Regions from separate parts of the Citrobacter sp. VF227 genome, predicted to be linked through region 2. Evidence: predicted binding sites of a transcription regulator. Region 2 holds the regulator's gene; each other region holds the start of a gene.

Region 1 (4,395 bases), on a different contig from region 2:
CGGCGTGATGATCAACGCTGATGCCGGACTGGGGATTCGAGGTATTCGTCACGTTGCCGCCGGGCTGGATCTGTAGGGAGTCGTTATGTGTGAACAGATTATAGCCATCATCGGCGGCGGTCAGGCGGGGGCAATGGCCGCCGCCGCGCTACGCCAGCAGGGGTTTAACGGGCCGTTACACCTCTTTTCTGACGAAGCGCATCTACCCTATGAACGCCCGCCGCTCTCCAAAGCCATGCTGCTGGACGATGCCCCGCAGCTTCAGCCGGTACTCCCCGCCAGTTGGTGGCAGGAACACAACGTGCAACTGCATCTCGGCGTTACGTTACGCCAGATTGATCGCGCCTCGCGTACGCTAACGCTGGCCGATGGTCAAACCTACCGCTGGTCGCAGTTGCTGCTGGCCACCGGCGCCGCTGCCAGGCCTTTGCCACTGCTCAATAAGCTGGGCGAGCGTTGCTTTACGCTGCGCCATGCTGGAGACGCCGAACGCCTGCGCGACGTGCTACAGCCGGGTAAGGCAATTGTGATCGTCGGTGCGGGCACGATTGGCCTGGAACTGGCGGCGAGTGCCACACAACGCGGCTGCAGGGTGACAGTGGTCGAGATGGCGTCGTCGGTAATGGGCCGCAACGCCCCTGCTCCGGTGCGCGACTACCTGCTTGCCCGCCACCAGCAGGCGGGCGTGCGGGTGTTACTCAACAGCACCATTGAACACGCCGAAGCGGGGGAGTTTCTCTCGCTGACGCTGCAAAACGGCGAGACGCTGCTGGCCGATGCCGTGGTATACGGCATCGGTATCGTGGCGAATGATGCGCTGGCCCGCGACGCCGGTCTGGAGACGGCGAACGGCATTATCGTTGATAGCACCTGCACCACCTCCGATCCGGACATTTTCGCCGCCGGTGATGTGGCGATAATGCGCTTGCCCGATGGTTCGTTAGTTCGTGTGGAAAGCTGGGAAAATGCCAATAATCAGGCACAGATTGCAGCCGCCGCAATGCTCAACCAGCCGTTGCCCCACAAGACACCGGGCTGGTTCTGGACCGACCAATATCGCGATAATTTGCAGTTTATTGGCGAAATGCAGGGGCAAACATGGCTATGTCGTGGCAACCCTGAAAGGGGGAAAGCAATCTGGCTCCAGTTGCGCGATGGAGCGATAATTGGCGCAGTCGCGCTCAACAACGGGCGCGAAGTGCGTGTACTGCGTAAGCTTATTCAGTCAGAGCGAGCCTTGAGCGAGGAAGCGTTGTGTGATGAAGGCGTGGCGCTGAAATCGTTATAACTGCTGCCTGATATCGAACATAAAAAAGGCCGCATTCGCGGCCTTTTTCACAGCTAACTATTGACGCTTACGCGTAAACCGGGAAGCGTGCGCAGATGTCCAGAACTTTACCTTTGACGCGCTCAATTACGGCTTCGTCATTGATATTGTCCAGCACGTCACACATCCAGCCAGCCAGTTCTTTCGCTTCCGCTTCTTTGAAGCCACGGCGAGTGATTGCCGGAGAACCGATACGGATACCGGAAGTCACAAACGGGCTCTTCGGATCGTTCGGCACGCTGTTTTTGTTGACGGTGATGTTGGCACGGCCCAGCGCAGCGTCAGCTTCTTTACCGGTCAGGTTTTTATCAACCAGGTCCAGCAGGAACAGGTGGTTTTCAGTACCGCCAGAAACCACTTTGTAACCACGGTTCAGGAACACTTCCACCATCGCTTTGGCGTTTTTAGCAACCTGCTGCTGGTAAACCTTGAACTCAGGCTCCATTGCTTCTTTCAGCGCCACGGCTTTCGCCGCGATCACGTGCATCAGCGGGCCACCCTGCGCACTTGGGAACACCGCAGAGTTCAGTTTTTTGTACAGCTCTTCATCACCGCCTTTCGCCAGGATCAGGCCGCCGCGCGGACCCGCCAGAGTTTTGTGGGTGGTGGTGGTGACAACGTGTGCGTGTGGAACCGGGTTCGGGTAAACGCCTGCGGCAATCAGACCCGCAACGTGCGCCATGTCAACGAACAGGTATGCGCCGATGCTGTCAGCGATTTCACGCATTTTGGCCCAGTCAACCACGCCAGAGTAAGCAGAGAAACCACCGATGATCATCTTCGATTTGTGTTCTTTGGCCTGCTTCGCCATATCTTCGTAGTCAATTTTGCCGGAATCATCAATACCGTAAGGAATGATGTTGTACAGTTTGCCGGAGAAGTTAACCGGGGAGCCGTGAGTCAGGTGGCCGCCTTGTGCCAGGTTCATACCCAGAACGGTATCGCCCGGTTGCAGCAGAGCGGTGTAAACAGCGAAGTTAGCCTGAGAACCGGAGTGCGGCTGCACGTTAGCGTAGTCAGCGCCAAACAGCTCTTTTGCACGATCGATAGCCAGTTGTTCAACGATATCAACGTACTCACAACCGCCGTAGTAGCGCTTGCCCGGATAACCTTCAGCGTATTTATTGGTCAGCTGAGAACCCTGCGCCTGCATAACACGCGGGCTGGTATAGTTTTCGGAGGCGATCAGTTCGATGTGCTCTTCCTGACGTACTTTTTCCTGCTCCATAGCCTGCCACAGTTCGGCATCATAATCGGCAATGTTCATTTCACGCTTTAACATCCGCATCTCCTGACTCAGCTAACAATAAAATTTTCGGCCTTAAAAGGCGGTCCGTAGGACAACGGCGAACAGTATAACCGAATCATTCTTCGATAACAGGTCTTGACAAAGGATTTTACGCAAACGATTACCTTCACGGTACGCAAGGCTTTGGAGAACAAAGGTCTGCTGAATTTCAACGGATTTCTTTTCAGGTTTGTGATGCAGATTTTTCACGATGTAACCTTTACAACGCAAAGTTACAAAGAACCATTTACAATGCAGGGGTATTTTTTATAAGATGTATTTGACATACATCATTAAAGTCTCAGATAAAGGAAGACCGTATGCTTGACGCACAAACCATCGCTACAGTTAAAGCCACCATTCCCCTGCTGGTTGAAACAGGTCCGAAGCTGACCGCCCATTTCTACGATCGCATGTTTACGCATAACCCAGAGCTGAAAGAAATTTTCAACATGAGTAACCAGCGTAATGGCGATCAGCGCGAAGCGCTGTTTAACGCGATTGCCGCGTATGCCAGCAATATCGAAAACCTGGCGGCGCTGTTGCCAGCGGTTGAGAAAATCGCGCAGAAGCATACCAGCTTCCAGATTAAACCAGAGCAGTACAACATCGTGGGTGGTCATTTGCTGGCAACGCTGGACGAAATGTTCAGCCCAGGCCAGGAAGTCCTGGATGCGTGGGGTAAAGCGTATGGTGTACTGGCGAACGTTTTCATCAACCGTGAAGCGCAAATCTATAGCGAAAATGCCAATAAAAATGGCGGCTGGGAAGGTACTCGACCTTTCCGTATCGTGGCAAAAACGCCGCGAAGCGCGCTTATCACCAGCTTTGAGTTTGAGCCTGTCGACGGTGGCGCGGTAGCTGAATATCATCCGGGGCAATACCTGGGCGTCTGGCTGAAGCCGGAAGGTTTCCCGCATCAGGAAATTCGTCAGTACTCACTGACCCGTAAACCTGATGGCAAAGGCTATCGGATTGCCGTTAAGCGTGAAGACGGTGGTCAGGTTTCCACCTGGCTGCACAATCATGCGAATGTTGGCGACGTTGTTCACTTAGCCGCACCTGCGGGCGATTTCTTTATGGATGTCGCGACTAATACCCCTGTGTCTCTGATTTCCGCAGGCGTAGGTCAGACCCCAATGCTGGCGATGCTGGATACGCTGGTGAAAGCAAACCATGCGGCGCAGGTTAACTGGTTCCATGCGGCTGAAAACGGTGATGTCCATGCCTTCGCCGATGAAGTGAATGAACTCGGCAAAACGCTGCCGCGCTTTAGCGCACACACCTGGTATCGCGAGCCAACCGAAGCTGATCGCGCGAAAGGTGCGTTTGATAGTATAGGTCTGATGGATCTGAATAAACTGGAAGGCGCAATCAGCGACCCGGCGATGCAGTTTTATCTGTGCGGTCCGGTTGGCTTTATGCAGTTTGCCGCAAAGCAGCTGGTTGGTCTGGGCGTAAAAAACGAGAACATTCATTACGAATGTTTCGGCCCACATAAAGTTCTGTAATTACGTTATGCCTGATGGCGCTGCGCTTCTCAGGCCTACGAGATATTGTAGGCCTGAGAAGGTGTTTACACCGCCATTCGGCAAGCACGGCGCGGCTTAGATTGCCGCGTCGTCTTCTTCACCGGTACGAATACGAATAACGCGAGCCACGTCAAAGACAAAAATCTTACCGTCACCGATTTTGCCGGTCTGGGCGGTACGAATAATGGTGTCGACGCAGGTATCTACGATGTCGTCGGTAACCACAATTTCAATTTTTACTTTCGGCA
Region 2 (4,395 bases):
CGGCGCTTCGCTGGCAACACGCATCACTCGCATCTGCAACGGTGGAACCACTGCAAATGTCGCCGCACCCCAGACCACCATACTGACCGCCGCGCCAGGCTCATTACGCGCAAGGAAAGGAATGGCCAGCATAATAACCATTAACAGCAGTAAAAAGCCTTTCAACGTACCATTGACTGAACGGTCAGCCAGCTTGCCGCCAAAATAGTTACCGATTGAGAAGCCCACGCCAATCAGCACCAGCATACCGGTCACAAATGCTGGTGTGGCATGAGTGATAGTGTGCAGCACCGGTGAGATGTAGGTATAAAGCGTGAACATCGCCCCTGCTCCCAGAACGGTCGTCAGCAGAGCCGACAGCACCTGAGGACGCATAAGTACCGCCAGTTCGCTGCGGACATCCGGACGCTCTCCCGCCCCGCCTTTGGGTAATGAGAAGAACAGACTGACCATGGCGATAACGCCGAGCCCTGCCGTTGCCATGAACGACATGCGCCAGCCGATGCTTTCACCAAGCCAGGTCGCCGCCGGAACGCCGCCAATATTGGCAATGGTTAACCCCATAAACATGGTTGCCACGGCACTGGCCTGTTTATGTTTGGGCACCACACTTGCAGCAACCACAGAGCCAAGGCCGAAAAATGCCCCGTGATTAAGACTGGTCAAAATGCGTGATAACATCAGCGTGGAGTAATCCGGTGAAATCGCCGAGAGGACATTACCCAACGTGAAAATCGCCATCAGGAAAATCAACGCATTACGTCGCGCACGATGAGACAATAATAATGTCATCAGCGGAGCCCCCACCATCACGCCAACCGCATACGCGCTGATTAACATGCCGGCGGCCGGAATCGAAACATCCACTCCTTTGGCTATGACGGGCAATAATCCCATTGGCGAAAATTCGGTGGTGCCAATGCCAAACGCTCCGATCGCCAGCGCCAGTAAAGGATAATTGAGTTTCATATTGCGACTCCGTAACGTCGAGCCGTGGCGCGACATAAAATAAGAGTCAAAAGCATGACATTGATCGCAAAATTAATAAAGTTAACAAAATTGCAAAAGACTTTTGCTTATTCGCAAACAATAGAAGAGATAGACGAGCGGAAAGAGTGAGGGAGAGCTAACTCCCTCGAGGAAATTAATGCAGCGCTGCGGTCAGGCCACCCGCGACGATCAAACCCAGAACAATAATGGTAGTCACTAACGAAAATTTCAGATCGGTGCTCATCAAGTTTTCTCCTTTTTATTCCCACACAAAAAGTGATATTGCGCATTTTTACACACTTGAAAGCAAAAATCTCTCACGATTTATATTGATAACTGCTTTTAACTCTTCCCCTTTTCGTTAAGATCAGACAAAATTCCACGCTTACTTGATTAGCGTACCGGCCATTGACCCCTTCCTGACGTTCCGTGTCGTTTTCCCGGCGTGCCGCAACCCTTACGTTGCGCTAAGGGTGTGTGAAGGCAAACGTTTACCTGGAGTATTCTCAGGAGCTTAGGATATGGTCTGGAGTGAGATGTAATGGCAACAATTAAAGATGTAGCGAAGCGAGCAAACGTTTCCACTACAACCGTATCACACGTGATTAACAAGACGCGCTTTGTCGCGGAAGAAACGCGTAATGCTGTCTGGGCGGCAATCAAAGAGCTGCACTATTCTCCGAGCGCAGTTGCGCGCAGCCTGAAGGTGAATCACACCAAGTCTATTGGCTTGCTGGCCACCAGCAGTGAAGCGGCCTATTTCGCTGAAATTATCGAAGCCGTTGAGAAAAACTGTTTCCAGAAAGGCTATACCCTGATTCTGGGTAACGCATGGAACAGCCTTGAAAAACAGCAGGCTTATCTGTCGATGATGGCGCAAAAGCGCGTTGATGGTCTGCTGGTGATGTGCTCTGAGTATCCGGAGTCGCTGCTTTCGATGCTCGAAGAATACCGCCATATCCCGATGGTCGTCATGGACTGGGGCGAGGCCAAAGCCGACTTTACCGATACCGTCATTGATAATGCCTTCGAAGGTGGTTACATGGCGGGTCGGTATCTGGTCGAACGCGGTCATCGTGAGATTGGCGTGATCCCAGGCCCAATGGAACGTAACACCGGAGCCGGGCGTCTGGCTGGCTTTATGAAAGCGATGGAAGAAGCGCTGATAAAAGTACCGGACAACTGGATTGTCCAGGGGGATTTTGAGCCTGAATCCGGCTATCGCGCCATGCAGCAAATTCTGTCACAGCCGCATCGTCCGACCGCCGTCTTCTGTGGTGGCGATATCATGGCGATGGGTGCGCTGTGCGCCGCTGATGAGATGGGACTGCGGGTACCGCAGGATATCTCGCTTATCGGCTACGACAACGTGCGCAACGCCCGTTTCTTCACGCCGGCTCTGACGACCATTCACCAGCCTAAAGATTCGCTCGGTGAAACGGCCTTCAATATGCTGTTAGACCGTATCGTGAATAAACGCGAAGAGTCGCAATCTATCGAGGTGCATCCGCGTCTGGTAGAGCGTCGCTCCGTTGCCGACGGCCCGTTCCGCGATTACCGTCGTTAAGACCGTTGTGCGGGAGCCTCATCTGGCTCCCGCAGCCACTCTTTGTTCAGCGTTTCGCTATCCCCTAAATAGTCCAACAGCCAGCTCAATGCAGGTGACGTATCGTTCTGTTGCCATGTCAGACAGCATGCGGCATCAGGAAATGGATTTTCCAGCTGTAGCGCGACCCACTTGCCGCTATCGATCCACGGTTTGGCAAAATGCGTCGGTACCATGCCAACACACAACCCTGCGGATAAGCAGGTAGCGGAAGATTCCCAGTCAGGCACCACGACACGTTTTTGGTTATCCAGCAGCCAGGTAATGCGTTTTGGCAGCGTACGGGAAGTATCTTCACGCACCAGCGACGGCCAGTTGCGCAACGTGTCGTCGCTAAGCGGCCCAGGCATTGACGCCAACGGATGATGGCTGGCCACCACGCAACTCCAGCTCAGCATTCCCATGTCGCGAAAGGTATAGCGTCCCCCCACCGGAATCGCCTGCGTGGCGCCAATTGCCAGCTCAACGCGACCATCGGACAGCGCATCCCAGACGCCGTTAAACACTTCCTGAAAAACCAACAGTTCCACATCATCAAAATGACGATAGAAATCCACGATCATCTGTCGGGTGCGATCCGGGCGAACAATGTTATCTACCGCAATCGCCAGCTGTCCGCGCCAGCCGTTGGCAATTTGCTGACATTGCTGGCGGGTGATCTGCATTTTTTTGATAACAGAGCGGCCTTCTTTGAGAAACCACGCACCGGCAGGCGTCAACTCCACATCCCGATGACGTCGCTCAAAAAGCGGCACCGCCAGCCACTCTTCCAGCTGACGTACGGTGTAGCTTACCGCTGAGGGTACACGGTGCAACTCCTGCGCGGCCGAACTAAAGCTGCCATTACGCGCAACCGCATCAACCACTTCAAGTGAATATTCCGACCACATATTCTGCCTGCAAAAAATTTGAAATCAGTAAGCAAATATTAGCGTTTCACAGCAAGAATTACACTCACTACACTCAGCGGCATTGTTCTACTGCTAAAAAAAGAGAAATGATGATGCAACCTGGGAAAGGGTTTTTAGTCTGGCTGGCGGGTCTTAGCGTGCTCGGCTTTCTGGCAACGGATATGTATCTGCCCGCCTTCGCCGCAATTCAGTCCGATCTGCAAACGCCTGCATCAGCCGTCAGCGCCAGCCTTAGCTTGTTCTTAGCCGGTTTTGCCGTGGCACAGCTTCTGTGGGGGCCACTTTCCGACCACTACGGCCGCAAACCTATTTTGTTGCTGGGTTTATCTATCTTTGCTCTGGGTAGTCTGGGCATGCTGTGGGTTGAAAACGCCACAGGCCTGCTGGCGCTGCGTTTTGTTCAAGCCGTTGGTGTCTGTGCGGCATCGGTAATCTGGCAGGCGCTGGTCACTGATTATTATCCGTCACAAAAAGTAAATCGCATCTTTGCCACCATTATGCCGCTGGTCGGATTATCTCCGGCATTGGCGCCGTTGTTAGGCAGTTGGATCCTTGTACATTTTTCCTGGCAGGCCATTTTCGCCACCCTGTTTGCCATAACCCTAATTCTGATGCTTCCTGCCCTGCGCTTAAAACCAACGGCTAAAGCGCGCGACGACAGCCAGGATAAACTGACATTCGCCACCCTGCTACGCTCGAAAACCTATCGCGGGAACGTACTGATTTATGCCGCCTGTTCCGCGAGCTTCTTCGCATGGCTGACGGGCTCCCCGTTCATCCTCAGCGAAATGGGCTACAGCCCGGCAGTGATTGGCCTGAGCTATGTACCGCAAACCATCGCCTTCTTAGTCGGCGGTTACGGCTGTCGCGCTGCGTTACAAAAATGGC
Region 3 (4,395 bases), on a different contig from region 2:
TTCTCCCGTGACGTGCAGCTGCGCTGGGTTGGCCCACAATTGACGCGTAGGGTGAAGCGCCACGATGATGTTCCTTTATCCTTCGCCGACGGTTATCCCTACCTGCTGACCAATGAAGCGTCGCTGCGCGATCTGCAGCAACGCTGCCCGGCAAGCGTGAAAATGGAACAGTTTCGCCCTAATCTGGTGATTTCAGGGGCTGGCGCCTGGGAAGAAGATACCTGGAAAGTGATTCGCATTGGCGACGTCATTTTTGATGTGGCAAAACCTTGTAGCCGCTGCATATTCACCACCGTCAGCCCAGAGAAAGGCCAGAAACATCCGTCTGGCGAGCCGCTCGCCACGCTGCAAACTTTCCGCACGGCCGTGGATAACGGCGATGTTGATTTCGGCCAGAATCTCATCGCGCGCAACAGCGGCGTGATTCGCGTTGGCGATGACGTCGAAATTTTGGCAACCGGCCCCGCCAGAGCATACGGCGCGGCGGAGTCAGATGATACCGCACAGGAACAACAGCCTGATGCCACGGTACTGATTGACTGGCAGGGGCAGACCTTCCGTGGCAATAATCAACAGGTATTGCTTGAACAGTTGGAAAATCAGGGTATCCGGATTCCCTATTCATGTCGGGCAGGGATTTGCGGATGTTGTCGAATTCGACTGGTAGAAGGCGAAGTTAACCCGCTGAAAAAATCAGCGATAGGAGATGACGGGACAATTCTGTGCTGCAGTTGTGTTCCGAAAACGACAATCAGGCTGGAGAGTTAAACCGCCTGCTCAAGGCTGAAACTGTCAACAACGACCTGCGGTTTCAGTCTGTCATTCATTATTTTAATCGCGTCACCAAGCTGCATGGTTCTTCCAGCAATAACCACGCCAGGTTGTGCAAGCAGACAAAGCGCGGCGTTTTCACCCGGCTCGACCACTAACAGGTTTACCTGTTCATCGGTATCGCTTAAATCCACACAGGCGGCATCACCCACGGTTGGCGACCAGTTAATACCGTGCGCGACAAAGTGCCAGCTTTTTGGCATTTGTGGTTTAAGATAACGAATCGCCACCAGTGCATTGAGCACCAGTTCCGCTTTTTGTTCTTTGGCTAAATCCAGATAGCGACATTTTTCTTCAAAGGAAAAATAAAGCGCGGCGTCATCAACACAAAAACCCGACGGTGAAAATGCATCGGGAGTGAGCATTTTACGAGCAAAACGCGAACGGAATAACATGCCATTGGCTAAATCGAGCATCATACGATCGTGCTCTTCATCATAATACCAGCGCCAGTTATCGTCGGGTTTAATTCGCATCAGTTTCTCTCCTTTCCTTAATCATCGCCATTACGACAGTATCCTTTTGCCGCTTCGCTTATTGCCTTAATAATAAAAGCTCAGAATGTTTAAATAAGCAACAGTAAAGGAATATAAAACAACCAGGGCCAGAAATAAAGCCCTGGATTGTGATTAAGGTAGCATTCAGATATTGGTGACGATTTCTTTTATCAGCGGCGGACCTTTAAAAATAAAGCCCGAATAAATCTGCACCAGTGAAGCACCGGCAGCTATTTTCTCACGTGCGGCGATGACCGAGTCGATACCACCAACTCCGATAATCGGCAGTTGACCTTTTAATTCCTGAGACAACTGGCGAATAATTTCTGTACTTTTTAATTGCAATGGTCGCCCGCTAAGACCCCCCATTTGATCGCAATTTTTCATTCCCTGAACGAGAGAGCGATCGAGCGTGGTGTTAGTCGCAATTACGCCATCAATATTATGCCGAACTAAACTGTCAGCAACCTGGATCAGTTCTTCCACAGAAAGATCCGGCGCGATCTTTACCGCCACCGGAACATATTTATGGTGGATCGCTTGAAGATCATTTTGCTTATTTTTAATTGCCGTCAGGAGATCGTCCAGCGCCTCACCGTATTGCAGCGTACGTAATCCCGGTGTATTCGGTGAAGAGATATTAATCGCGATATAACCCGCATAAGCATAGACTTTTTCCATACAAATCAGATAGTCATCTTTGCCATTCTCTACCGGGGTATCTTTATTCTTGCCAATATTAATCCCCAGAATACCGTCAAAATGCGATTTTTTAACGTTCTCAACCAGGTTATCAACACCCAGGTTATTAAACCCCATGCGGTTGATCAAACCTTCTGCATCAACCAGACGGAACAGACGCGGTTTATCGTTACCCGGCTGAGGACGCGGCGTTACGGTACCAATCTCAATGGAACCGAATCCCATCGCGCCGAGCGCATCAATACACTCCCCGTCTTTATCCAGTCCGGCAGCAAGCCCGAGCGGATTTTTAAACGTCAGCCCCATACAGGTAACCGGTTTTGCAGGTACCTTCTGGCGGACAAGCGCTTCAAGCGGCGTGCCGGTAATGCGACGTAATTGCTGGAATGTCAATTCATGAGCGCGCTCTGGATCGAGCTGAAAAAGGGCTTTACGAACGAAGGGGTAGTACATGAACTCTCCTGGATTCCCGGTGTGCAAACCGGGGGCGTATTATGTGCGATCGTGAGCAAAAAGGGAATTGACCTGCGGCAATAAATAGCAATCGTTTTCCTGTCTCACTCATTTTATCCATTTTTCAACTTTTCTATCCCGCATAAATCATTTCGATAAACAGAGCCTCTCTGCCAGACTGCAAAAATTGTTATCAATGTTAAACAAAAGCAAACAATTAGTTATAAGCGGAGATTAAAATTATGCGCGTCATTACTCTGGCGGGAAGCCCACGCTTTCCCTCTCGCTCCAGCGCGTTACTGGAATATGCCCGAGAAAAACTCAATGGTCAGGATGTCGAAGTCTTTCACTGGAACCTGCATAACTTTGCCCCGGAAGACCTCATCTGTGCCCGTTTTGATAGTCCGACGCTGAAGACATTCAGCGAACAATTGCAGGATGCTGACGGGCTGATTGTCGCCACGCCGATCTACAAAGCCGCTTACTCTGGCGTACTGAAAACGCTGCTCGATCTGCTTCCCGAGCGGGCGCTGGAAGGAAAAGTGGTGTTGCCGCTGGCGACCGGTGGCAGCGTGGCGCATTTACTGGCCGTCGATTACGCGCTGAAACCGGTACTAAGTACGTTAAAAGCCCAGGAGATCCTGCACGGCGTATTTGCCGATGATTCACAGGTCATCGATTATCAGCATAAACCGCAGTTTACGCCCAACCTGCAGCAGCGCCTGGACAGTGCACTCGCCACCTTCTGGCTGGCATTGCATCGTCGCGATATCCAACGCCCCCAACTGAACACACTGCGGGGTACTGCCCATGCTTAATTTGCTCAAGCGCCACAGATCATGGCTCGCACTGGCCGGGTTGCTGTCACTGTCAACGCTGGCGTATGCCGCAGAGTCTGCGCCCGATGCCCTGCGTATCGGCTATCAGAAAGGAAGCGTCAGTATGGTGCTGGCAAAAAGCCATCAATTGTTGGAAAAGCGCTATCCACAGACCAAAATCTCGTGGGTTGAGTTCCCGGCAGGGCCGCAAATGCTGGAAGCCTTGAATATCGGCAGTATCGATCTCGGCAGTACGGGTGACATTCCACCAATATTCGCCCAGGCTGCCGGAGCCGATCTGGTGTACGTGGGCGTTGAGCCCCCCAAACCGAAAGCTGAAGTGATTCTGGTGCCAAAAGATAGCCCGATTCAGAACGTCGCGCAGCTTAAAGGACATAAAGTCGCATTCCAGAAAGGGTCAAGCGCCCACAATTTACTGCTCCGAGCGCTGCAACAGGCCGGGCTGAAATTTACCGATATTCAACCGACTTATCTGACCCCCGCCGATGCGCGAGCGGCCTTCCAGCAAGGAAACGTTGAGGCATGGGCTATCTGGGATCCCTACTATTCCGCCGCGTTACTGCAAGGTGATGTGCGCGTGCTCAAAGACGGCTCAGATCTGAAGCAGACCGGTTCGTTTTATCTCGCCGCTCGTCCTTATGCCGAGAAAAATGGCGCTTTTGTTCTTGGCGTACTGAATACCTTTAGCCAGGCCGATGCGTTAACCCTCAGCCAGCGCCAGCAAAGCATCACCCTGCTGGCTAAAACCATGGGTCTGCCCGAACCGGTGATTGCGTCCTATCTGGATCACCGCCCGCCAACCACCATTACCCTCATCAGCGACTCTGTTGCCGCATTGCAGCAACAAACCGCCGATCTGTTTTATGACAACCGTCTGGTGCCGAAAAAAATCGATATTCGCCAGCGTATCTGGCAACCCACTCAGCAGGCAGGAGAAAAATTATGAGTCTGAACATGTTCTGGTTTTTACCCACCCACGGTGACGGTCATTATCTTGGAACGGAAGAGGGTTCGCGCCCGGTCGATCATGGTTATCTGCAACAAATTGCGCAAACGGCCGATCGTCTGGGATT

Evidence for each region. The regulator PurR, encoded in region 2, represses purine synthesis genes. The targets are predictions, from matches to a motif close to CANGCAAACGTTTGCNTG.
Region 1: the regulator PurR is predicted to act here: its motif matches at 2,726-2,743, upstream of glyA (serine hydroxymethyltransferase).
Region 3: the regulator PurR is predicted to act here: its motif matches at 2,568-2,585, upstream of pyrD (quinone-dependent dihydroorotate dehydrogenase).

What each region holds. Positions count from the first base shown of each region.
Region 1 covers NZ_JBRFVF010000012.1:57,370-61,764, forward strand. Annotated here, with positions in the region: gene hcaB (3-phenylpropionate-dihydrodiol/cinnamic acid-dihydrodiol dehydrogenase) at 1-76, shown strand, start outside; gene hcaD (phenylpropionate dioxygenase ferredoxin reductase subunit) at 86-1,288, shown strand; gene glyA (serine hydroxymethyltransferase) at 1,356-2,609, opposite strand; gene hmpA (NO-inducible flavohemoprotein) at 2,936-4,126, shown strand; gene glnB (nitrogen regulatory protein P-II) at 4,223-4,395, opposite strand, start outside.
Region 2 covers NZ_JBRFVF010000001.1:242,627-247,021, reverse strand. Annotated here, with positions in the region: gene ACU8YC_RS01270 (MFS transporter) at 1-969, opposite strand, end outside; gene cydH (cytochrome bd-I accessory subunit CydH) at 1,145-1,234, opposite strand; gene purR (HTH-type transcriptional repressor PurR) at 1,532-2,557, shown strand; gene punR (DNA-binding transcriptional activator PunR) at 2,554-3,486, opposite strand; gene punC (purine nucleoside transporter PunC) at 3,600-4,395, shown strand, end outside.
Region 3 covers NZ_JBRFVF010000002.1:180,731-185,125, forward strand. Annotated here, with positions in the region: gene ACU8YC_RS08355 (YcbX family protein) at 1-768, shown strand, start outside; gene zapC (cell division protein ZapC) at 765-1,307, opposite strand; gene pyrD (quinone-dependent dihydroorotate dehydrogenase) at 1,473-2,483, opposite strand; gene ssuE (NADPH-dependent FMN reductase) at 2,726-3,301, shown strand; gene ACU8YC_RS08375 (sulfonate ABC transporter substrate-binding protein) at 3,294-4,268, shown strand; gene ssuD (FMNH2-dependent alkanesulfonate monooxygenase) at 4,265-4,395, shown strand, end outside.